Regions from separate parts of the Sinorhizobium numidicum genome, predicted to be linked through region 2. Evidence: predicted binding sites of a transcription regulator. Region 2 holds the regulator's gene; each other region holds the start of a gene.
The links. Region 2 encodes PhoB, which activates phosphate uptake and scavenging genes when phosphate is short. Its sites were predicted from a motif close to TGTCATNNANCTGTCAT; they were not measured.

Region 1 (8,098 bases), 1.1 Mb from region 2:
ATGACGCCGACTCCATCGCTGAAGCCCTGGACGGCGCGTTGGGAGCGTTTCTCCTCAATCCGCCGCCGGTGAGCGGAGATCCCTATGCGCGGACCGTTGAGATCGGCACCGCACTCGCCAAGGCGGTAAGACGCGGGCGCGTGCCAAAGGTGGTCGTCCTGTCATCGATCGGCGCGCAACACGCTTCGGGCACGGGCGTCATAACGACTCTCCATCAGATTGAGAGGCTGTTGGATCATGTAGCGCCTGCAACCGCCTTCCTACGATCGGGTTACTTTGTTGAGACCTGGGGCGAGGTCGCTGGGATCGCCATCTCGGAAGGGGTGCTGCCGACCTTCCTCGAACCCGATCAGCGTATTCCGACGGTGAGCACGAGCGATGTCGGGCGCACGGCCGCAGCGCTGCTTCGCGAGGACTGGACCGGCAAGCGGATCGTCGAACTGAGCGGACCGGAAGATTGGAGCGCCGGCGACGTAGCATCGGCCTTCGCCGATGCTCTCGGCTGTCCGGTGTTCCCGGCATTCGTTCCGCCGCAGCAGCGCGCAGCCATCCTGGCCGGTGACGCCATCCCCTACGAGGTGGCGACTGCTTTGCTCGGCATGTACGAAGGCATCGCCGAGAATCGGTTCGCGCACGAGGGTGGGGGGCTCGCCCAGCAACGCTGCGAGTTCAGGCCTCAGCCGCGCCACATCGACCGGCTGGTTGACGAAGGCGTGCTTGAGGCCGAGCCCCGTCGCGGACAGCGCGAAGCGCTGGCAGGCACGCCCGAAGGCAATCCAGTGCGCCTTGTCCTCGCGCTCAGCGAGGAGGACGGCGATGCCGGCCGAGCTGTCGCTCTACGCGACGCCGCTGTGTTCCGCGAGATCTCGTCGCAAAGGCGCAGTAGCGGCACCAGCGGTATCCGTCGGCACCGTGGCCCGTGGCAGGAACGCCGGCGATCCGTCCGCACCGGCGTTAGCTTTTCGCCGGCTTCAAACGCAATATCATGCCGGATGCCTCGTCGGTGAGCGCGAGTACCGAGCCATCGGAGGCTTGGAGGACATCGCGAATCCGGGCTCCCAGGGAAAGAACCTCCTCGTTGGTCACCTCCTGTGTGTCCGTCTCCACTCGGACGATTCCTTCGGCCGACAGGCCACCGATCAGGAGATCGCCCTGCCATTCAGAGAACATGTCGCCGGTATAGAAGGTCATGCCGGAGGGTGAAATCACGGGTGTCCAGCTGTGGATGGAGCCGGCAAATTCAGACCGGGTTGGCGGATCGGGGATTTCCTCGCCCGAATAGTGGCGGCCCCAACTGACCACAGGCCAGCCATAATTCTCGCCGGCCTTCGGGATGTTCAATTCGTCTCCGCCCCTCGGGCCCATCTCTGCCACCCAAAGTACGCCCGTCTCGGGATGGATGGCCGCCCCTTGAACGTTGCGGTGGCCATAGGACCAGACCTCGTCGGCGCCTTCCTGGTCGATGAAGGGATTGTCCCTCGGAATCGATCCATCAGGGTTGAGGTGGACGATCGTCCCGAGATGGTTGGCCGGATCCTGGGCCTGCCGCATTTGGAAGCGCTCTCCGAGAGTCACGAACAGCGTACCGTCCGGCGCGAAAGCCAGCCGGGAGCCGAAATGGTTTTCGCCCGAAACCGCCGGTTCCTGCCGGAAGATCACCTCGAAATCTGATATGGCGGTAGCGTCCTCGTTCAACTGGCCGCGCCCGACCGAGGTGGCCGCGCCGCCTTCGCGCTCCTCGGCAAAGGAAAGATAGATGGTCCGGTTGCTCGCGAATTCCGGATCAAGGACAATATCGAGAAGTCCGCCCTGACCTTGTGCGAACACATCCGGGACCCCTTCGATCGGTTCGCCGATGGTTCCGTCGGCCGAAACAAGGCGCAGCCGACCGGGACGTTCGGTCACAAGCATGTCGCCGTCCGGCAGAAGCGCAGCGCCCCAGGGATGCTCAAGACCATTCGCGAAGACTTCCACATTAACGGGACCGCTTTCGGTGTCGAGCGTCCGCGGCGTGTCTTGCGCCCCGACCGCCTCGTGTCGCAGAGCGATGAGCACCATCGCCAATGCGAAGAAAATGACTGCTCGCAACATGGCCAACTCCGTCGTTTCAAGTTCGTGGCAAATGTCGATCTCGTCAGGGCTTTGAGCTCTGTTGCGGAGGCAACTCCTCCGGGCGGATCACCGGTGTTTTTCCCTCGTTCGGCGCCGGCTCGACAATTTCACTATCGCCGATCGCAGGCGGCTCTAGGACTCCGTTGCATTCATCGAGCTTGTCCGCGTAGGATTTCTGATCGCCATCTACGCCCGGGTCGACGCGGCAGCGACCATTCTCAACACCTTCGGCCTGCTGAGACAGACCTGGCGACGCATTCAAGGCCGTAAGGGCCAGCACCAACGCCGCAACAGATTTTCCAGCTAGTGTACGCCTCATCCTCCTCGTCCTTCGATTTTAAACTCCAACCGCAGGGGTTTCCGCAGGACAGGCCATTACAAGCCAAACCCGAGCTTCCCGGGTTGGTTCCGACAAACCCTTCCGGAGAATGCGAAGCGCAGGGGCGAGCGTCGACGCTATCCAGCATCTCGGTCGCGGCAAGGACAGTCGACGTCTAGTCGCCTTCCTGCGGCGTACAACTTCAGCCGATATCTTTGTGGCGGTGCCGCCATATTTTTCGCGTGCCAAGACAAGCTGCTGGTCTTGAGTTCGAAGCTCCTCAAGGCGAAGGGGTTTGAAGGTCGGCTGTTGGGCTCAAAGCAGTCACCTCGACACAACAGGGCCTAAGAGGTCGAGTTCGGGACGACTGCTCTTCATCCGCCTTCTGGGGATCTGCTCCTGGCTTTTGTCTTAGGCGTCAGGTGTCATAGGCATGTCATCTTTCGGTGATGGTTATCCGGGTGCCTAAGTTCGTTAGAATGGCGGCGCGGCTCGTCGCTGGGTAAATGATGCTGTATTTGTTCGCCGCCGCCGGTGCATTCCTGGCCATCAATGTGTTGAGCCTGATGATTGCGGGCTGGCGTATCTGGCCTCATCTGGGCCCTCAGCCTAGGACGATGCATCGACCTCCTGTCTCTGTCGTGATCCCGCTCTGCGGCCTCGAGAAATTTTCCCGAGAAACGCTCGAGAGCGCGTTTCGCTTGGATTGGCCGGACTACGAAGTCATCTTCTGCGTAGCTGACGCAAAGGATGCGGTGATCCCCTTGATCAGGGAAGGGCGCGAGCGCTACCCAGCCATTCCCACAAAAATTCTTGTCGGTGACGACCTGATCAGCGCCAATCCCAAGCTGAACAACTGCGTGAAAGGTTGGAATGCGGCTTCGCATGAATGGGTGGTTCTCGCCGACTCGAACGTCCTTATGCCGACCGATTATCTCATTCGTCTGATGGCAGCGTGGCGGTCGGATACTGGGCTGGTATGCTCGACCCCGCTCGGTTCCCGCCCGTATGGATTTTGGGCGGAGGTTGAATGTTCGTTCCTCAACGCCCACCAAGCGCGCTGGCAATACGCCGGCGAAGCCCTTGGATTCGGGTTCGCGCAGGGCAAAAGCATGCTCTGGCGTAAAAGCATGCTGAATGCCCATGGCGGCATTCAGGCGCTGGCGTCGCAGATCGCCGAGGATGCGGCCGCAACGAAACTCGTGAGAAATCTCGGCTTGAAAGTGCACCTGGTTTCATCGCCGTTCGAACAGCCGCTCGGTACCAGGACATTTCGAGAGGTCTGGGCTCGGCAGTGCCGTTGGGCGAGGTTGCGACGCGTGACCTTTCCTCACTTCTTCTCGCCAGAAGTCCTGCTTGGCGTGATGCCGCCACTTCTGCTGTCGGTGATCGCCGCTATCGTTGCAGGTCACAGCGTGTTGGCCATCGCCGGTTTTGTCGTAAGCGCTACCTACTTACCGGAAATCGCCCTCGCGTATCGGAAGAACTGGCACGCTTCCCCACGGTCGCTCATCGCCATGTTCACGCGCGATGCATTGCTCCCGATAATATGGGTTCGCAGTTGGCTTGCGGGCAGCGCCGATTGGCGAGGCAACAGGATGTTGATCGGCTCGGATGAGTCCCGGCTTGAAACAAGTGCGCCCCGGCCGCTCGCGAGCACCTCGTAACAACCCGGCGCCGGTGGACAGAAGTCGTTTGATTAAATGCGGATGATTTCGGTCCGATTCGACATTCTCCCGAGATCGCCTTTGGCGCAAAGCGCAAAGTGCAATCCCGTCCCGATCACATGTTCTCGTTATGTGCTTCGAAGTCGCATAATGTATCCACTGGACCGCAAAAAATGACACGGTCGCAACTGCGGCCGACGCGACTAAGCTTCGATTGCCTTTAGGCGGTGCCGGCCCACCCCCCCCCTGAAAATGGCTTTACCGCTGATGCACATAAGTGCCGGGCGCATCATCGATCGGGGGATAGCCTTTTTTGGGGGCGCCGATGACCGGAGGTGCCAGCCGTTCCGGCGCTGAATGGCCGGCGAGCCACTCGACCCAGTCCGGCCACCATGAGCCGTCCTTCGATGTGGCTGCCGCGATCCATTCCTCCGCACTGGCGCTCGACTCGATCTCACGTGTCAATGCGATGCGAAAAGCTCTCCCGGGATGGTCTGGCTCGGAGACGATGCCGGCATTGTGGCCCCCGCTTGTCAGCACAAAAGTGACGTCGGTGTCGGTGAGATAATGTATCTTGTAGACGGAATGCCACGGTGCGACATGGTCTCGCTCCGTCCCGACGACGAACATGGGAACGCGGATGTTCTGGAGGTGAGCCGGGCGTCCGTCAACGATGAAACGGCCGGCGGCAAGTTCGTTGTCGAGATAGAGGCGCTGCAGATATTCCGCATGCATCCTGTAGGGCATATGGGTCGGGTCCGCGTTCCACGCCATGAGATCGGTCATCGGCTTGCGTTCACCGATCAGGTAGTCGTGGACGAGTCGCGACCACACGAGATCGTTGGTGCGCAGCAGTTGAAATGCCCCCGCCATCTGATCGGCGGAAAGACAGCCACTATGCCACATCATGCTGTCCAGAAAATGCAGCTGGCTATGATCGATGAACAGCGCCAGTTCGCCAGGTTCGGAGAAGTCCGTCTGGGCGGCAAACAGCGTAACCGAAGCCAATCGCTGGTCTTCGGTGCGCGCCATCGCGGCCGCCGCGATCGCTAGAAGCGTCCCTCCTAGACAGTAGCCCGTTGCGTGGATCTTGCGTTCAGGAACGATGGCGCTGACGGCATCAAGCGCGGCCACGATTCCCAACCGCCGGTAATCGTCGAGAGTGAGGTCTCGGTCCTTCGCGGTCGGATTGCGCCAGGAAATGCAGAAAACGGTGTGGCCCCGCGCGACGAGATAGCGGATCAGGGAATTATGCGGTGAAAGGTCGAGGATGTAGTATTTCATGATCCAGGCCGGCACGATCAGGATCGGCTCGGCCAGGACCTCCTCCGTCGCGGGCGCATACTGGATCAGCTCGATCAGGTGGTTTCGGTAGACGACCTTTCCAGGCGTGGCCGCGATGTCGCGACCTACGCGGAACGCTTCCGTACCGACCGGGGGTTGCCTCATGGCCAGCCGGCCGACGTCTTCGAGCCAGTTGCGGAATCCCTGCGAGAAGTTCGCCCCGCCCGTCTCCATTGCCTTGTGGATCACTTCCGGGTTGGCGAAGGGAATGTTGGACGGCGAGAACACGTCCAGCCACTGGCGCGCGGTGAAGGAGACGACGTCCTCGTGGTGCGGTGTCATGCCGGGGACGTTGCGCGTAACATTGTGCCACCATTGCTGGCACAGCAAGAAAGCCTGCGCCCAGACTGTGTAGGGTTGCCTTTGCCAGCACTCCGCGCGGAACCGGTTGTCTCCCGGCAGCGCCTCGATGCAGGGCGGCGCGTCCGGACGCGTGGCGGCTGCAGCCATGTAAGTCAGCAGAAGGCCCCAATTCTGCCCTGCCTTATCGGCAAGTTCCATGCGCTTGCCCGGAGCCGATGCGAGGTGGATCGACCAGTCGAAAAAGGCGAGCACCAATGCGGCAGGTGAAAGACCTCCCGTCGCCATTGCACTCAGAGCCTCACGCATCCGATCGATCGCCCGGAATGCTTCGCCGTCCGAGCCCTCGTCTTCCAATGGCAGCGCCGATTGAGCCGCTATCGAGTTGGCCGACCCTGCTTCCGTCGCGCGGTCTGCGGCCAAAACTGATCTGTCACACGTCTCCATCGCGAAACTCCATTCAGCCTTGCCGCCGCAGTCGTTGATGCCGATTAATGCCGATCGCCGACGGGGAATAACGAAGTGTCCTTGATCGGGGCAGAAGACGGAAGTTTTACTATTTATGATGGTGCGCTGCTTCTCAGGTCTGTGCAAGTCAGGCTTTTCGGGACTTCCATAAGTGGGCCTCGAAGGGCAGGTTCGGGCCGCCTTGCGCTGTAGGACGGTCACATCAACTTCCGCAGAAGAGCTCTCATCCCGAAAACTCGTCAGCGTTCGGGAGGCGCGTGGCGCTGTCTGGCTTATGGTGCGAATGTCTCAGAAGCCATATCGAACTAGGCGCCCCATACGATAGGGTGTCAGGATGGTGCTGAAGAGCTGCAGCGCGATTTGGGCGGGCGGTGACATCCGCGCCACCTGTCCGATGTCCCAATCCGAACGATCCTCGATGAGCTTTAGCCTCGGTACCCGCCGCTCTACCTCTGCCGGGTCGTCGAGCGCCCAATGGAGACAGGCACCGGTGGCGCGGATCGCCGGATTGAAGCGCAGCAGTCGGATTGCGAAGCTGCTATAGGCATCGAAGGCTATCTCGCCCGAGGGAAAGTGACCGGCGATCCGCCGCAGAACCTGCGAAACCTGGTATTCCTTCAGATAAGGCAGAACGCCCTCGGCGACGATCATGGCCGGCCTGTCGGCGGGAAGTTTCGCAATCCACCCGTGCTCGAGGATCGAGCCGGCAATCATCGTGCAGTCCGCACGGTCGGGGTAGATCTGCTGACGCAAGGAGATGACATCGGGGAAATCCAGTTCGAACCAGCGAACTCCCGGCCCCGGATCTATCCGGAAGATGCGACTGTCGAGGCCACAGCCGAGATGGAGAACAGTCGCCTCCGGGCAGCGCTGAAGGAATGCCTGCGTCCAGCGATCAAGCATATAGGCGCGCAGCGCGATGCCGATGGTCATGTCGTGACCAACCTTAAGGTGCCGACTGTCCTGATCGATACGGCGCAATGCATCTGCGGCGAAGCGGTCGCAAAGCAGCGAATCCGGCATGGCGCTTTCGGCTGCCTTGGCTTGGAGCGTGATCAGCAGGGTTTCCCTTGCGCCGGTGAGGCGGACTTGCTCCGGTTGCATGGCTTCCTCCAAGGTGGCCCGGCATCAGCAGGGTACTCTCTCTGCCGCCGCAGCAGCAACGATCTTCTTATCCTCGGCATCAATCATTGAGAGCCAGGAGGCTGAGGTGAAAATCTACTCACAAGCCGTCTTAGCGAAATCAGCGTCCATTCCTCCGAGTTTCGACGGAAATGTGCAAAGCACGTCATTTTTAAAGGACAAGGCAGCCGAACTAGAATATTGTGCAGTGCAGCAACAAGAGGCAATCTTGCCGCGTAGCACCCATGATCGCCTGCTGGCGACAGCGAGGAGGCGACATGCGATCCCTTGCCGATACACTGGAGCGACTTGCCAGATTTCGTAGAGGCAAGAGCGGCCACGCTACTGCGGCAACCTCGAATCTGTCTCGGCTCCAACGCTTGGGTCCCAATTCCGCAGCTTTGGAAGCATGGTTCCATGTTCCTGAGGCCCTGACCGAAGCGCCGGCGTTGGTCGTGGTCCTCCATGGATGTACGCAGAACGCCGCCGGTTATGATCACGCATCCGGGTGGTCGGAACTCGCTGAGGATTTCGGTTTCGCGGTCCTTTATCCGGAGCAGGTCCACGCCAACAACCCCAATTTATGCTTCAACTGGTTCAACCTCAGCGATGTTCGCCGAGGGCAGGGAGAGGTCCATTCCATACGGCAGATGGTGGAGACGATGATCGCCGAACACGGCATCGACCGTCGCCGGGTTTATATCACCGGACTGTCGGCGGGCGGCGCGATGGCGAACGCCGCGCTTTGCGCCTATCCCGAGGTTTT
Region 2 (8,098 bases):
TGCTCGGCCAGTTCCAGCAGCCGACGATGATCGGTCGTGCGGATCATGATTGCATCGACATAGCGCGACAGGACCTTGGCCGTATCTCCGATCGTCTCGGCCCGGCCGAGCTGCATTTCGGTCCCGGAGAGAAACAGCGTCTCGCCGCCGAGCTGACGCATGCCGACATCGAAGGAGACGCGCGTACGCGTGGACGGCTTCTCGAAAATCATCGCGAGCATCTTGCCGGCGAGCGGCTTTTCGGCCGTTCCGGCCTTGGTCGCCGTCTTTCGGACGCGGGCATCGTCGATGATCGTCCGGAGGTCGGCGGCCGTCATGGCCGAGAGATCGAGAAAGTGTCTGGTGCCAGTCATAATACTGTATTTCCTGTGGTAAAAACCGGGAATCGATCACGCTTACGGGTCTGATTCAACCCGAACGCAGCATAACCTAGGCTGCGGCATTGCCGCTTTTGCTTCTCACCGCTTCGGCGGCGCGCTCGATCCGTGCCAGCCCTTCTCGGGCCTCCGCCGCGGTCGTAATCAGCGGCGGCAGCAGGCGCAACACGTTTTCGCCCGCCGGAACGGCAAGCAGCTTCTCGGCCCGGATCGCCTGCAGCAGGTCGGCGGACGGTATCTTCGCCTTGATGCCAAGCATCAGCCCGTCTCCGCGAATGTCCTCGATCACGTCCGGGAAGCGATCTTTTAGCGAAGCGAGGCCCTGGCGGAAGACGAGTGCGACGTCGCGAACATGGTCGAGAAAACCCTCCGCCAGGATGACGTCGAGAACCGCGTTACCGACTGCCATTGCCAGCGGATTGCCGCCATAGGTGGAACCGTGCGTACCGGCCACCATCGCGACAGCCGCCTCGTCGGTCGCAAGGCAGACTCCAAGCGGGAAACCGCCGCCGATTCCTTTCGCGACCGCCATGATGTCCGGCCGGATACCGGCCCATTCATGAGCAAAGAGCTTGCCGGTACGCCCGACGCCGCACTGGACCTCGTCGAGGATCAACAGAAGGCCGAATTCGTCGCAGAGCGCGCGCAGCTCCTGCAGAAACTCCTTCGACGCCAGGCGAATACCACCCTCGCCCTGGATCGGCTCGATCAGGATCGCTGCCGTCTCGTCGGTGATCGCATCCTTGACCGCGGCGAGATCGCCGAACGGCACCTGATAGAAGCCCGGCGCCTTCGGTCCGAAACCTTCGATGTACTTCTGCTGACCGCCGGCGGCGATCGTCGCAATCGTGCGGCCGTGGAAGGCGCCCTCGAACGTGATGATGTGGAACTTTTCCGGGTGCCCCTTGGCGAAATGATAGCGGCGCGCCGTCTTGATCGCACATTCAAGCGCCTCCGCGCCCGAATTGGTGAAGAACACCCGGTCCGCGAAAGTCACCGCCGTCAGCCGACGCGCCAGGCTCTCTTGCCCCGGAATCTCATAGAGATTGGAAAGATGCCAGACCTTCTCGGCCTGTGCCTTCAACGCCTCGACAAGATGCGGATGGGCATGGCCGAGCGAATTGACGGCGACGCCGGCGGCAAAGTCGAGATAGCGCGTGCCGTCTTCTGCGATCAGCCAAACGCCTTCGCCTCGCTCGAAACGCAACGGCGCGCGCAAATAGGTGTCGTAGAGCGGCGTTGTTGCGGCCATGGCGAACTTCTCCTTCCGATCTGTCGGCATTTGCTATCGGACATATCCGGTCCGATAAAATCAAAAATGCCGCCTTGCGGCGGCGCAGGCACTATTCCCATTTCACGCCGCAATGTCAACAAAACCAAGGCTTGCAGCCGCTTCGCCGGCGCCGATTCCGCAGCGCGAAAAAATCGCTCGGCAGGGCTTGCAAAAATGCAACGGTCCGACAGCAAGTTGGGGAAAAGTGCGAAAACGATTCGGCGCGATTCCCGCGACTCTTGCCACGGAGTCACCCTGCCAGTAGGTTAATATTCAATTACTAGACGCATGCGGCGGACCTAGTCACCAAAAGTGTTATCGCGTTGTAACTCCGGGATTTTTCCGGAGGCCGGTGATGGATTCTGCCATCCCAACGCCGAGAACGGAGAGTGCAGATGAACTGGACTGACGAGCGGGTGGAGAAACTGAAGAAGCTATGGTCCGAGGGCCTAAGCGCCAGTCAGATTGCGGCGCAGCTGGGTGGTGTCAGCCGCAACGCGGTCATCGGCAAGGTGCACCGGCTGAGCCTGCCGGGCCGCGCCAAGGCCGGCGGCACGACTGCCGCGGCTCGTCCGAAGCGGACCACATCGGCACCCCGCGCGCCGAACTATGCCGCGCGCGTCACCACCCGGACCGTCACCCGCACTGCCGGCGCAACCGTGCTCAAGGAGGAAGTTGCGGTCGATCTGGTGGCCGACCAGAATCTCGCCCTCGCTCCGAACGTTGTTGTGCCGATGTCGCGCCGCCTCGAGCTGACGCAACTCACGGAGCGCACCTGCAAGTGGCCGATCGGCGACCCGTTGAAGGAAGAGTTTCACTTCTGCGGCAACGACTCACCGGAAGCCTCGCCCTATTGCAGCTATCATGCGCGGCTCGCCTATCAGCCTTCCGCCGAGCGCCGGCGTATCCGCTAGGATTTCGCAAAGTCAAACGAAGAGGGGCCATGCGGCCCCTTTTTCTTACCTACGGCGCCGTTCAGACGCACAAAGGTCGCTGCGGCACTCTGAACTGCTGCATGGTTTTATCCTTAGATCGGCTCCGATTTAAGGACCACGCAGTAGAGCTGATGAGGGAAGAACTCAGCCTTCCAGCGAATAGCCTGCGCCGCGCACCGTTCTGATCACATCGGGCATATTGGAGAAGTTCAGCGCCTTGCGCAGGCGGCCGACATGCACGTCGACGGTGCGTTCATCGACATAGATGTCATGTCCCCACACGCCATCCAGCAATTGCGAACGGGAGAAGACACGCCCCGGCGAGGACATCAGGAACTCCAGCAGACGGAACTCCGTCGGCCCGAGGCGGACTTCGCGGCTGCGGCGATGAACGCGGTGCGTTTCGCGGTCGAGTTCGATATCTCCACAGCGCAAAAGCGTCGAAAGCACCTCGGGCTTGGCCCGCCGCAGCATCGCCTTGACCCTGGCCATCAGTTCCGGCGTCGAAAACGGCTTGACGACATAGTCGTCGGCCCCGGTCGCCAAACCCCGCACCCGCTCGCTTTCCTCGCCGCGCGCCGTCAGCATGATGATCGGCAGACGTTCCGTCTCGGGTCGTTGGCGCAGCCTGCGGCAAAGCTCGATGCCCGAGACGCCGGGCAGCATCCAATCGAGGATCAAAAGGTCGGGCAAGCGTTCCTGCAGGCGGATTTCCGCCTCGTCGCCACGAAGGATCGTATCGACTTCGAAACCTTCGGCCTCGAGATTGTAACGCAGCAGCACGCTCAGCGCTTCCTCGTCCTCGACAACTGCTATCTTCGGCAACATTCAGCTACGACTCCTTACCTGGACCACGATGAGTTGGGTCGAAACAACAAAAATCACGATCGGTCCTCATAAGTTGGAGCGGGATGCGGGCGGAAAACCGCGCATGCTTGTCCTCATCCCGCTGGAACGCGAGTGCCACGGCAGTGCGGTGCGGAAGCGCGACCGGAGCAAGATTGACGCATGCCCCGTGGCACGCTCAGCCGCGCTCAGTCGGTGACCGAACCCAGCGTCGAGGTCGTGTCATCCTTCGGCCGTTCACCCACCGGCTGGGCACCCGTCGCCATGTAGTAGATCGTTTCGGCGATATTCGTTGCATGATCGCCGATGCGTTCAATGTTCTTGGCGCAGAAAAGAAGATGCGTGCAAGGCGTGATATTACGCGGATCTTCCATCATGTACGTGAGCAACTCACGAAACAGCGAGGTGTAGATCGCGTCGATCTCCTCGTCCCGCTCACGGATGCTGTTTGCCTTTTCCGGCGAACGCGAGGCGTAAACGTCGAGAACTTCCTTGAGCTGGACCAAAGCAAGCTCGGCCAGGTGTTCGAGACCGCGGGCGAGCTTGCGCGGGATTCCGGAGCCGGCGACCGCGATGACGCGCTTCGCAGTGTTCTTGCCGAGGTCGCCGACCCGTTCCAAATCCGCCGCGATGCGAATGGAGCCCATGATCTCGCGGAGATCGGAGGCGACCGGCTGGCGCTTGGCGATGGTGATGATCGCCTTTTCGCCGATCTGACGCTCCGCGTCGTCGAGCATCGCGTCATCGGAAATCACCTTCTGGGCCAGTGCGAGGTCGGAGTTCACCAGCGCTCGGACGGAATCCGCCACCATCTGCTCGGCGAGGCCTCCCATTTCCGAAATACGGCGCGTCAGGTATTTCAGTTCTTCGTCAAAGGCGGACATAATGTGCGTGGACATGGTCGGCGATCCTTGCAGGCGCGTTCAGGTTTTGCGTTCGGACGTGGCTCCGGCATCAGCCGAAGCGGCCCATGATGTAGTCCTGGGTGCGCTGGTCATCCGGATTGGTGAACATCTTGTCGGTATCGTTCTCCTCGACGAGGTTGCCGAGGTGGAACATGGCGGTGCGCTGCGAAACGCGTGCGGCCTGCTGCATCGAATGCGTCACGATGACGATCGTGAAATTGGCGCGCAGCTCGTGGATAAGTTCCTCGACCTTGGCCGTTGCGATCGGGTCGAGCGCCGAGCACGGCTCGTCCATCAGGATCACTTCCGGGCTGACGGCAACCGCGCGCGCGATGCAGAGGCGCTGCTGCTGGCCCCCGGATAGGCCGGTACCGGGCTCATGCAGACGATCCTTCACTTCGTTGAAGAGACCCGCCTTCTGCAGGCTCGTTTCCACGACCTCGTCGAATTCCGCTTTTGTGCGGGCAAGACCATGAATGCGGGGGCCGTAGGCGACATTCTCGTAGATCGACTTCGGGAACGGGTTCGGTTTCTGGAATACCATGCCGACGCGGGCGCGGAGTTCAACGACATCGATGCTCGGATCGTAAACGTCGTCTTCGTCGAGCGTGATCCTGCCGCTAACCCGGCAATTCTCGATCGTGTCGTTCATCCGGTTCAGGGTGCGCAAGAAGGTCGACTTGCCGCAGCCGGACGGGCCGATCAGGGCCGTGACCGTGTTTTCGCGGATGTTTAGATTGACGTCGAAGAGCGCGCGCTTCTCGCCGTAATAGACCGACACATCCTTGCCGATCATCTTGTAAGGCACTGTGTTCATTTTCAGGTCCAGAGCTTTTTCCACTTTAGCTTCCGACAGCATGTTCATAGTCCTTACCCCACTACCAGCGGCGCTCAAAGCGACGCCTCAACAGAATTGCGCCGAGATTCATGAACACCAGGAAGATCAGGAGAATAATGATCGCCCCCGACGTCCGTTCCACGAAGGCACGCTCCGCCTCGTTCGCCCACATGTAGATCTGCACGGGCAGCGCCGTGGAGGGCTCGAGCGGCGAGCCCGGATAGTCCACCACGAAGGCGACCATGCCGATCAGCAGCAACGGCGCCGTTTCGCCGAGCGCGTGCGCCAGGCCGATGATCGTGCCGGTCAGGATGCCGGGCATGGCGAGCGGCAGTACATGATGGAAGATCGTCTGCATCCTCGATGCGCCGAGGCCGAGCGCGGCGGCACGGATCGACGGCGGCACGGCCTTGAGCGCCGCGCGCGTCGCGATGATGATCGTCGGCAGCGTCATCAGCGTCAGCACCAAACCGCCGACGAGCGCAGCCGAACGCGGCATCCCGGCGAAGTTCACGAAGACGGCGAGACCTAGAAGGCCGTAGACGATCGACGGCACGGCCGCGAGATTGTTGATGTTGACTTCGATCAGATCGGTGAGACGGTTCTTCGGCGCGAACTCCTCGAGGTAAATAGAGGCGGCCACGCCGATCGGCAGCGACAGAACGAGAACGATCAGCATCATGTAGAGCGAGCCAATGAGCGCCACGCCGACGCCGGCCGCCTCCGGACGGCTCGATGCCCCGAAGGTGAAGATGCCAGTGTTGAAGCTTTTCTTCAGCACGCCCGCCTCGGCGAGCTGGTTCATCCAGGCAACCTGCTGGTCCTTGACCTTGCGATTGGATTCGTTCACCGACAGGTCGATCTGGCCTTTGAAGGCGGAGTCGATGTTCGCTTCGGCAAGCAGCGTTACCGGCACCGTCTTGCCGATAACCGACGGATCGGCAACGACGAGATCGCGCAACTGTGTCCGGGCACTCGCCGAGACCATGTCGGTCGCCTGCTTGACCAGCGGCCGCTTCTTCGGATCGATGCCGAGCTGCTTGACGAGGGCGTCGCGAACGAGCAGCGGATAATTCGCCGTCAACAATTGCTTCGGATCGGTCGCTCGCTCGTTCTTCGGATCGATCACTTTTTCGGAAAATTCGATCGGCAGCGTGATCGTCGTCTGCAGAAAGGCGGTGTAACCCTTCGAAACAACGGTCGAGAGAAGCAGCGCCAGAAAGAAAAGCCCGAGCACGATGGCGCTGAGGCCATAGACGCGGAACCGGCGCTCTGCGGCATAACGGCGCTTGATGCCGATGTCGCGGCGGGTCTCGGCCGGCCGGGTGGAGACCCTCACCGGAGGCGAAACAAGGTCGGTCATTCGTACTGCTCCCGGTATTTGCGGACGATATAGAGCGCGTAGATGTTGAGGCAAAGCGTGATGACAAAGAGCGTGATGCCGAGCGCAAAGGCGACCAGCGTCTGCGGCGAGGTGAACTCGAGGTCGCCCGTTAGCTGATGGACGATCTTGACGGTCACCGTGGTCATCGGCTCGAAGGGATTCAGTTGCATGCGCGCAGCGACACCTGCCGCCAGCACAACGATCATCGTCTCGCCGACGGCGCGGGAGGCGGTCAGCAGCAGCGCGCCGACGATGCCGGGCAGCGCGGCGGGGAGAATGACCTTCTTAACTGTCTCCGAGCGCGTGGCGCCAAGGCCAAGCGAACCGTCCCGCAGCGCCCGGGGAACCTGGGTGATGATGTCATCGGAGAGCGACGAGACGAAGGGGATGAGCATGATGCCCATTACGATGCCGGCGGTAAGCACGCTCTGCCCCTGGATGAAGTTCTGGTAGTTGCCGGTGAGGAGGCCGTTCAATTGCGCCGAGATGTCGCGCAGGAACGGGCCGACCGTCACGAGCGCAAAGAAACCGTAGACGATCGTCGGGATGCCGGCGAGCACCTCCAGAAGCGGTTTGGCCGTCGAACGCAGCCGCGGGCTTGCATATTCGGCCATGTAGATCGCCGCGAACAGCCCGATGGGAACGGCAAACAGCATGGCGACGAAGGCGATGTAGAGCGTGCCCGCAAGAAGCGGCAGCAGGCCGAACTGGCCCGACGCGCCGCCGCTGCCGGCCGCGGCGAACCGCGGGTCCCATACCGTGCCGAAGAAGAATTCCGTAGGTGACACCATGCTGAAAAAGCGACCCGCCTCAGAAAGCATCGAGCCGGCGATGCCAATCGTCGTCAGGACGGCGATGGACGACGCGACGATAAGGGCGGCGAGCATGACGCGCTCCACCTGATTGCGGGCGCGGAAGCGGGTGCTGATGTTGCGGACCGCATAAAGGCCGCCGGCAAGGGCGACGAGAAGCACGACGGCGCTCATCAGCCAACGGCTGTAGGTGCTTATCGTATTGAACCGCTGAGCGGCCTTGAGCATGTAGGACTCACCTTCGCCGGCAAGCGCTATACCCTTGGCAGCGAGCGTCTCACGCAGGTTGGCCGAGCCATTTTCGAGAGCTGCCGTTTCCGCCGCGGTCAGGCGGTCGAGGCCGGCGGCTACGGACTTCACCTGACCGAGAGCAAGCTGGACCGTTGCCCCACCCTGGCCTTGCACCGCGTCCGGAAAGGTCGCACGAACGCTGTAATCGACGTAAAGGGGCGAGGCGATCAGCCATGCGGCGAGCACGAGTGTCGCCGGCAACACAGCCCAGATCGCGACGTAACTGCCGTGATAGCCCGGCAGAGAATGCAAACTCGCAAGCTTGCCGTTCGACCGCGCGAAGGAGCGCGCGCGTCCGGCAAAATACGCAATGAAACCGATCAAAACAATAATCAAAAGAAGGAGCGAAGTACTCATCGGCACATCTCCCCGGCAATGTCATCGCCGGCAATCAAAATGAGCGCATGCCCCGGCGCAGCAGCACATGACTGCGCCGG
Region 3 (8,098 bases), 1.8 Mb from region 2:
TTTCTCCCGGATCGACCTTGCGAATCGGTGCTACATCGCTGTGGGCAAGCACCCTTTCCGGGGTTATTTGCCAGCGTTCGCCACAGTCCCGACACAATTCGATGACCGCCGCGATCTGCGCTTTCGGGAACTCCGGCAGGCCGCCGGGATGTCCCGCATTGGCGATCTCGATGCCGATCGAGCAGGAATTGATGTCCGTCTCGCCCTTCCAGAAGCTTTTACCCGCGTGCCAGGCGCGACGCTCCTCGGGCACGAGCTGGTCGATGCGGCCGTCCTCATGGACGAAATAGTGGCTGGAAACCTGGCTTTCCTGCCGGCAAAGCCAGTCGAGCGCCGATGATGCCGTCTCCATCCCAGTATAGTGGAGAAGGATCATGTCGGGCCTGCGCCCGCCGGCGCGCTCGCCATGGTTGGGCGACGGCACCGGCCGGGCGCCGGGAAAATCGCATGTCGATGTCATGCGGCGCGGCGTTCTTTCTCAATCGCCTCATAGGCTGCATTCAGCGCAGCCATGCGATCGTTGGCGATCGCATGAAACTCCTCCGGTACGCCGCGCGCAACCAGCATGTCCGGATGGCTCTCGGAGACGAGCACCCGATAGCGCTTGCGGATCTTGGCGAAATCATCCTTTGGCGAGACGCCGAGGACCTGGTAGGGATCGCCGCCTTCGCCATCAACATGACGCGCCATGATGCGCCCAAAATGCGCGTCGTCCATCTTGAAGATTTCCGCGACCCGCCGCAGAAAGGCGAGTTCCTTGTCATGCACCGCGCCGTCGGATTTCGCGATGTGGAAGAGCCCGTCGACGATGTCCTCAAGGATCGGGCAATTCTTCTCGCAGGAAGAGCAGAGCGACGCCATCTTCTCCGCGTAGGCCTCGTAACCGGCAACGTCCTGGCGCGCGAGATTATAAAGTCGGGCGACGTTCTGCGCCTGGTCTGCGGGAAACTTGAAGATATCGCGGAACGCCGCCACTTCAGCCTCGCTGACAATGCCGTCAGCCTTCGCCATTTTCGCCGCGAGGGCAATCATCGCGACGGAGAAGGCCACCTTGCGTCGGGTTTCCGGATCCCCTTCGAAGAGCGTGCGAACGGCCTCGACCACGCCTGCGAGCGCGTTGCCGGTTGCGGTAACGATTTTGAGAAGGTTGTCCCAAAATGACATATGTGCGATTTTTCCCTGTCCACCGCACAGCATGATCTGATGTGGTGGCAAATTGCAAGCGGCTGGCCGCGCGAACGTCATGGAATGACGCATTTGTGATGGCCCCTCAATAAATCATATAGCCGTAAATCTCAACTTAATTCGCGGTAACCTTGCGCGATACTTGGACGCAGCCTCGCCAACCGCATAATTCCTTGAACCGGTTCAAGGACAAGATCATGCAGTAATTCAAAGTGCTACAGCGATCTTTGCACGTCTGATCTGACGCGCGGCGCTGTAGTTCCCGCACCTGGCGCACTATCAACTTTTTCCGACATCCACAGGCCTGTCATTTAATTTCCATCGGATTTGCGCTAGACCACCGTGATCTTTGACTAAGCAGAGATCGAGATTGTGATCGTTTCTCGTCAACGGTCACCCGATGCCGAAATCCCGAGGAGGAAACATGGCCAAGAAGAAAGTCGCAATGCTGACAGCGGGCGGGCTTGCCCCCTGCCTTTCATCTGCTGTTGGCGGCCTGATCGAACGCTACACGGATATCGCACCCGACTACGAGCTCGTTGCCTATCGTTCCGGCTATCAGGGCCTGCTTCTGGCCGACCGCATCGAGATCACGAAAGAGATGCGCGAGAAGGCTCACATCCTTCACCGCCACGGCGGGTCGCCGATCGGCAACAGCCGGGTGAAGCTCACCAACACCGCCGATTGCGTGAAGCGCGGCCTGGTCAAGGAGGGCGAAAATCCGCTTCGCGTCGCGGCGGAAAGGCTCGCCTCCGATGGCATCAGCATCCTGCACACGATCGGCGGCGACGATACCAATACGACGGCCGCCGATCTTGCGGCCTATCTCGGCGCCAACGGTTATGACCTGACGGTCGTCGGCCTGCCGAAGACGGTCGATAACGACGTCGTCCCCATCCGCCAGACGCTCGGCGCCTGGACGGCGGCCGAATACGGCGCGCGGTTCTTCGACAATGTCAGCAACGAACAGAGCGCTGCGCCCCGCACGCTCGTCGTGCATGAGGTGATGGGCCGCCACTGCGGCTGGCTGACCGCCGCGACGGCGCGCGCCTATATCCAGATGGCCGGCAGCAAGGAATACGTCGACGGCTTCATAATGAACGCGCAGCTTAAGAACATCGACGGCGTCTACTTGCCGGAGATCAAGGTCGATTTGGAGGCGGAAGCCGAACGCCTGCGTGCAGTCATGGACCGTGCGGGCTTCGTGACCCTGTTTGTCAGCGAAGGTGCGTGCCTCGATGCCATCGTTGCCGAGCGCGAGGCCGCCGGCGAAACAGTCAAGCGCGATGCTTTCGGCCACGTGAAGATCGACACCATCAATGTCGGCAATTGGTTTTCCAAGCAGTTTGCCGCGCTGCTCGGCGCCGAGCGCTCGATGGTGCAGAAGTCCGGCTATTATGCCCGCTCCGCACCTGCCAATGGCGACGACCTGCGCTTGATTCAGAGCATGGTTGATCTGGCGGTCGAAAGTGCCCTCAACAAAATCTCCGGCGTCACCGGCCACGACGAGGACCAGGGCGGCAGGCTCCGCACGATCGAGTTCCCGCGCATCAGGGGCGGCAAGCACTTCGATACATCGGCAAAGTGGTTCGGCGAGGTGATGGACGTCGTCGGCCAATCCTGGCAGGCGGAGGACTGATCGAACGATAGGAATCGATCACGATTGTGATTTGGTTGATTCGACCATTCCTCGTGATTGCAATAGCAGTTGACGGCTCCGCGCTTGCATGGCTCCCTCCTGATCTCTTCATCAGGAAGCCATTCAAGGGCGGAGCCCTTTCATGTCCTTCGAGCACTGGTTTGCCTTTGCCGCCGCCTCTGCAGTGCCGCGCGCCATTCCCGCCCCGACCATTCTGCTCGTCATCTCCTATGCGCTCGGCGGTGGCCGAAGAACCGCAGGCGCGACGGTCGCCGGGGTAGCGCTTGGCGACTTCACGGTCATGACAGCCTCTCGGCCCCCTGCTCGCCAGCTCAGCCGCGATCTTCACCGCTTTGAAATAGGATGCCTGCCTCGCTCAGCCGCGGGAAGCACGATTCGCAAGCCGAATATCCGGCGGATCGTCAACCGCACCGGCGGCTCGCCGCTGAACGGCGCAGGCCTGCTGACGGATGGCCTGAAGCGGGCAACCTCGTGAAAATCGCCCATGCGCTTGCCGCAACCGGCGGCATAGGTTAATGGAGATTCAAGCGCAGCGGGTGGCAGCCGCTGATTTGCAGGGGGCAACGGGGCCCGGACGCACGAAAGTGACAGCATGGCGATATTCCGTTTCTTCCTTTCAAAACAGGTACTTACTGCCGCCGCTCTGGCGTCTGTGGCAATTGCCTCGGGATGCTCCACCGTCGAGCATACTTCGCTGGAAGAACTGACCGCTGTGCAGACGGTCACCCCTCTCCCGAAGCCTGGAACGGAAATGACCGCCTATGCCCTGCCGACCCCGGACGGCGCGGCAACGGCAACTTCGGCCGCGCTGACGGCACAAACGACATCCGCTCCCGCGACAACCACCTCCACGACCGCAGCGCAGGCAATGGCCGCGGCGGTGCCGGTCACCGGCACGGCGACGGCGATGACTCCGGCAACGGATGCAACCCTCGCCTATGCCGCGCCGCAGACGGTCGCGATTCCGACGGCAAAGCCGGGTCAGGCCTTCGAGGTCGCGATGGCTGCGCCCGCTGCTCACACGCTCTCTTCGACGGCAGTTTCTCCGGTCGCGGGACAATCGGCCGGCGTCGAACCGGATATCGCGCCGCTCCTCGGCGTTGCCGCGGCGATGGAATCGGATTTCGATACCGGCGAGCCGGTCGGCCTGGAAACGCTCGTCGCCAAGCGCATGATCGTTCCGACAGAACGCCCCAGGGCCGGCGTCATCGGCTCCGCGGTCGGCGCCGTTGCGAGCGTCATTCCCGATTCGCTGAAGCCCTCGAGAAGACCGACCAGTTCCAAACCCGAGCTTGATCGGCTGATCGAGTATTATGCCGATCTCAACGGCATTCCCCTTGAACTCGTTCATCGGGTCGTCAAGCGCGAGAGCAACTACAATCCCGGCGCCTATAGCAAGGGCAATTACGGCCTGATGCAGATTCGCTACAACACCGCCAAGGGTCTCGGTTACGACGGCCCGCCCGAAGGCCTCTTCGATGCCGAGACCAATCTTAAATACGCGACCAAGTACCTGCGCGGCGCCTGGATGGTAGCCAACAACCAGCACGACGGTGCGGTGAAGCTCTATGCGAGCGGTTATTACTACCACGCAAAGCGCAAGGGCATGCTAGACGAACTCGACATGCGGTAAGTGGGTGGGCGGTTTCCCTCACAACTCTGGTAAGACCTTGAAGGCGCTCAATCGAGTGCTTCAATAATTCTGGCGTTCAGCTTCTGCACGTCATAACCGGTGCGCGACGGGGTCAGCCCGAGGCGAACGACGGCAAGGCTCAGTGACGGGACAAGCATGATCGCTTGGCCGTCATGCCCGAGCATCCAGAACGTGTCGGGCGGAAAATTGCCCGTGCCGGCGCGGATGCCGTTTTCCTGGAGCCAGATCTGAGCGGATCCGTAATCGCCGCCCGAAGCAGCCGTCGGCGTCCGCATGAAGGAAACATATTCCTTTGGCAGAAGCGCCCTGCCCTTCCAACTCCCGTCCTCAAGCAGAAACTCGGCAAAGCGCGCCCAATCCTGGGCCGTCGCATACATATAGGAGGAGCCGACGAAGGTGCCGCTCGCATCCGTCTCCATCACGGCGCTCGTCATGCCGAGCGGCGAGAAGAGCGCCTTGCGGGGATAGGCGAGCGCCTCCGCCGGATCTTCGAACGTTTCCATCCAGAGGCGCGAGAGAAGCGTGGTCGTGCCCGTCGAGTAGCTGAACCTCGTGCCGGGCTGTTTTTCGAGCAGCTTCGAGGCGGCGAAGCCGGCCATGTCGCTTTCGAGATAGAGCATGCGTGTGACGTCGGTGACATCGCCATAGTCTTCGTTGAACGCGAGCCCGCTCTGCATCGCCAAGAGATCGGCAAGGGTGATTTTCGCCCGGTCGTCACCGTTCCACGCGGGCAACAGGTTCGCGCGGGCAAGATCCATCCGCCCCTCGGCAATCCGCAGACCGACAAGCGTCCCCGTCACCGACTTTGTCATCGACCAGCCGAGCAAAGGCGTGTCGCGGTCGAAACCGGGCCCATAGGTCTCCGCCACCAGACGGCCATCCTTGATCACGGCGATCGCGCGGATACCTGGCCCGGCCAGACCGGCATCCTCGACGATAGTTTGAATTGTGGGGTCGATATCGGCCTTACTTCCGTCGGGCCAGTTCACATTCGGGTCATGAGCCGAGGCCGCGGCGACCCCGACGTCACCCGCCCTTGCCGAATCCGCGAGCGCCTGAGCGCTGCCGCCCCTCGTATTGGTACACCCGAGGCCCGGCCGATAGAAGGCGCGAGCGGGCGCGGCAAAGCCGAACATGCGTGCCGTAACCATTTGCTTGTTCCGGTCGACGGACACGCTGACGAATTTCAAGAGCGGATGTCCCGGCGCCTGGACATCCTCCGCCAGCACAGCCTGCGGATCGCGTCCGGCAATGAAGACATTGGAGCAGACGATCTTGGCGGCGTAGCCGTCGCCAACGATCAGCAGCTCCGGCGGAAAGAATGCCAGCCAACCCGCGATCGCAGCCAGCGCCGCGACAACCGACCCGCCAAGTTTCTTCGGCAAACCTTTCATTCCTTTTCCTCCCGCTTCATCAGGAGAGAAACAGGATTTTACCGAAAGGAAAAGCCCCCCGCAAAACTGCAGCCTTCGTCGGGAAAAGGGATGCCGAGACATCGAGCGTCGTATTCGGTGCAGGGGACGCGGGCCGACCGCAACGCCCAGCTTCACCGAAGCATTGCGGCCCGCTGTGCAAAAACCCGTCATCAAAGTGTAGCGGAGTCACTTTAGAAGCGGCTAAGTTTCAACTGAGCGGCAGCCAAAGATGACCGAATTTGCCCCCGATGCCGGCTTCGGCAGGAAGAATCCGAAGCTGAAAAGCGCACTCCTGCAGCACAAGGCTTTCTCCCTTGCCGGCCTTTCCGAGCGGTTGTTCGGACTGCTCTTTTCCGGGCTCGTCTATCCGCAGATCTGGGAAGATCCGATTGTGGACATGGAGGCGATGCAGATCCGCCCCTCGCATCGCATCGTCACGATCGGTTCCGGCGGCTGCAACATGCTGACCTATCTATCGGCCGGCCCGGCTCATATCGACGTGGTCGATCTCAATCCCCACCACATTGCGCTCAATCGGCTGAAACTCTCCGCCTTTCGCCACCTGCCGAGCCACAACGACGTCATGCGGTTTCTTGCCGCCGCCGGCACCCGGTCGAACGTGCAGGCCTTCGACCTCTTCCTTGCGCCGAAGCTCGACGCCACCACCCGCACCTACTGGAACGGCCGCGAGCTCAACGGCCGCCGCCGCATCGGCGTCTTCGGCCGCAACATCTACCGCACCGGTCTCTTGGGCCGCTTCATAGGCGCCAGCCACCTTCTTGCCCGCTTGCACGGTATCAACCCGGAAGATTTCGTCCAGGCACGTTCGATGCGGGAGCAAAGGCAGTTCTTCGACGACAAGCTCGCGCCGCTTTTCGACCGACGCGTCATCCGCTGGATCACCGGCCGCAAGAGTTCGCTCTTCGGCCTCGGCATCCCGCCGCAGCAGTTCGACGAGCTCGCGAGCCTCAGCAGCGAAAAGTCCCTCGCTGCCGTTCTGCGACAGCGGCTGGAAAAGCTGACCTGCCACTTCCCGCTTCGGGAGAACTATTTCGCCTGGCAGGCCTTCGCTCGCCGCTACCCGCTGCCGCACGAAGGCGAGCTGCCACCCTACCTGCAGGCCAAAAATTATGAGGCGATCCGCAACCATGCCGATCGCGTCGCGGTCCACCACGCAAGCTTCACGGAATTGCTCGGCCGCAAAGCCGCCTCGTCCGTGGATCGCTACGTCCTCCTCGATGCGCAGGACTGGATGAGCGATCGCCAGTTGAACGACCTCTGGACGGAGATCACCCGCACCGCCGACGCAGGCGCCATGGTGATCTTCCGCACGGCGGCGGAGGCCACCATTCTGCCAGGCCGCGTCTCCAGCGCCCTTCTGGATCAATGGCACTACGACGCCGAAATGTCGCTGAAGCTCGGCGCGGCCGATCGTTCGGCGATCTATGGCGGCTTCCATATCTACCGGAAGAAAGCATGAGCGCCGTGCAGCCGGCAGCGGAAAACCACGCCCATATCATGGACCGGATGTACCGTTATCAGCGGCACATCTACGACTTCACGCGGAAGTATTATCTCTTCGGCCGCGACACGCTGATACGCGATCTCGCCCCGCCGCCGGGTGCATCGGTCCTCGAAGTTGGGTGCGGTACCGGGCGCAACCTCGCGATGATCGGCCGGCTTTATCCCGATGCGCAGCTCTTCGGCCTCGACATTTCCGCCGAAATGCTCGCGACCGCCAGGGCGAAGCTACGGCGCGAAGGACACCCGAACGCGACCTTGCGCGTTGCCGACGCGAGCGATTTCACCGCCTCCGCCTTCGACCAGCCCGGCTTCGACCGCATCGTGATCTCCTACGCGCTGTCGATGATTCCCGACTGGCAGAACGCGATCGATGCGGCGATCGCGGCGCTTAATCCAGGCGGCTCGCTTCACATCGCCGATTTCGGCCAGCAGGAAGGCTGGCCGGGCGGCTTCCGCCGCCTGCTTCAGGCCTGGCTGCGACGCTTCCATGTAACGCCCCGCGAAACGCTTTTTAACGTCACGCGCGAGCGCGCCGCCGCAAACGGCGCGGCGCTCGAGCTCAAGTCGATCGGCAGAGGCTATGCCTGGCTCGCTGTCTATCGTCGCCCAAGCGGTCTCGAGAGCAATATATGATCGAATTTTCGCCCGCCGGCGCTGCAA

Region 1: a site for PhoB is predicted at 2,855-2,871, ahead of PYH37_RS19165 (ceramide glucosyltransferase). Genes of this name have one in related genera too.
Region 3: a site for PhoB is predicted at 6,080-6,096, ahead of PYH37_RS23325 (BtaA family protein). Genes of this name have one in related genera too.

What each region holds. Positions count from the first base shown of each region.
Region 1 is NZ_CP120368.1:1,669,627-1,677,724, forward strand. Features, by position in the region: partial or broken gene PYH37_RS19145 (NmrA family NAD(P)-binding protein) at 1-710, shown strand, start outside; partial or broken gene PYH37_RS32470 (Acg family FMN-binding oxidoreductase) at 651-830, opposite strand; gene PYH37_RS19155 (PQQ-dependent sugar dehydrogenase) at 955-2,091, opposite strand; gene PYH37_RS19160 (hypothetical protein) at 2,135-2,392, opposite strand; gene PYH37_RS19165 (ceramide glucosyltransferase) at 2,941-4,098, shown strand; gene PYH37_RS19170 (PHA/PHB synthase family protein) at 4,357-6,189, opposite strand; gene PYH37_RS19175 (class I SAM-dependent methyltransferase) at 6,499-7,314, opposite strand; gene PYH37_RS19180 (extracellular catalytic domain type 1 short-chain-length polyhydroxyalkanoate depolymerase) at 7,611-8,098, shown strand, end outside.
Region 2 is NZ_CP120368.1:521,281-529,378, reverse strand. Features, by position in the region: gene argF (ornithine carbamoyltransferase) at 1-353, opposite strand, end outside; gene PYH37_RS13620 (aspartate aminotransferase family protein) at 430-1,629, opposite strand; gene PYH37_RS13615 (GcrA family cell cycle regulator) at 2,046-2,564, shown strand; gene phoB (phosphate regulon transcriptional regulator PhoB) at 2,730-3,413, opposite strand; gene phoU (phosphate signaling complex protein PhoU) at 3,620-4,330, opposite strand; gene pstB (phosphate ABC transporter ATP-binding protein PstB) at 4,386-5,201, opposite strand; gene pstA (phosphate ABC transporter permease PstA) at 5,215-6,537, opposite strand; gene pstC (phosphate ABC transporter permease subunit PstC) at 6,534-8,018, opposite strand.
Region 3 is NZ_CP120368.1:2,512,934-2,521,031, forward strand. Features, by position in the region: gene PYH37_RS23295 (N-acetylmuramoyl-L-alanine amidase) at 1-460, opposite strand, end outside; gene PYH37_RS23300 (J domain-containing protein) at 457-1,164, opposite strand; gene PYH37_RS23305 (pyrophosphate--fructose-6-phosphate 1-phosphotransferase) at 1,610-2,824, shown strand; partial or broken gene PYH37_RS32500 (LysE family translocator) at 2,967-3,183, shown strand; gene PYH37_RS23315 (lytic transglycosylase domain-containing protein) at 3,438-4,478, shown strand; gene PYH37_RS23320 (serine hydrolase domain-containing protein) at 4,526-5,893, opposite strand; gene PYH37_RS23325 (BtaA family protein) at 6,144-7,394, shown strand; gene PYH37_RS23330 (class I SAM-dependent methyltransferase) at 7,391-8,071, shown strand.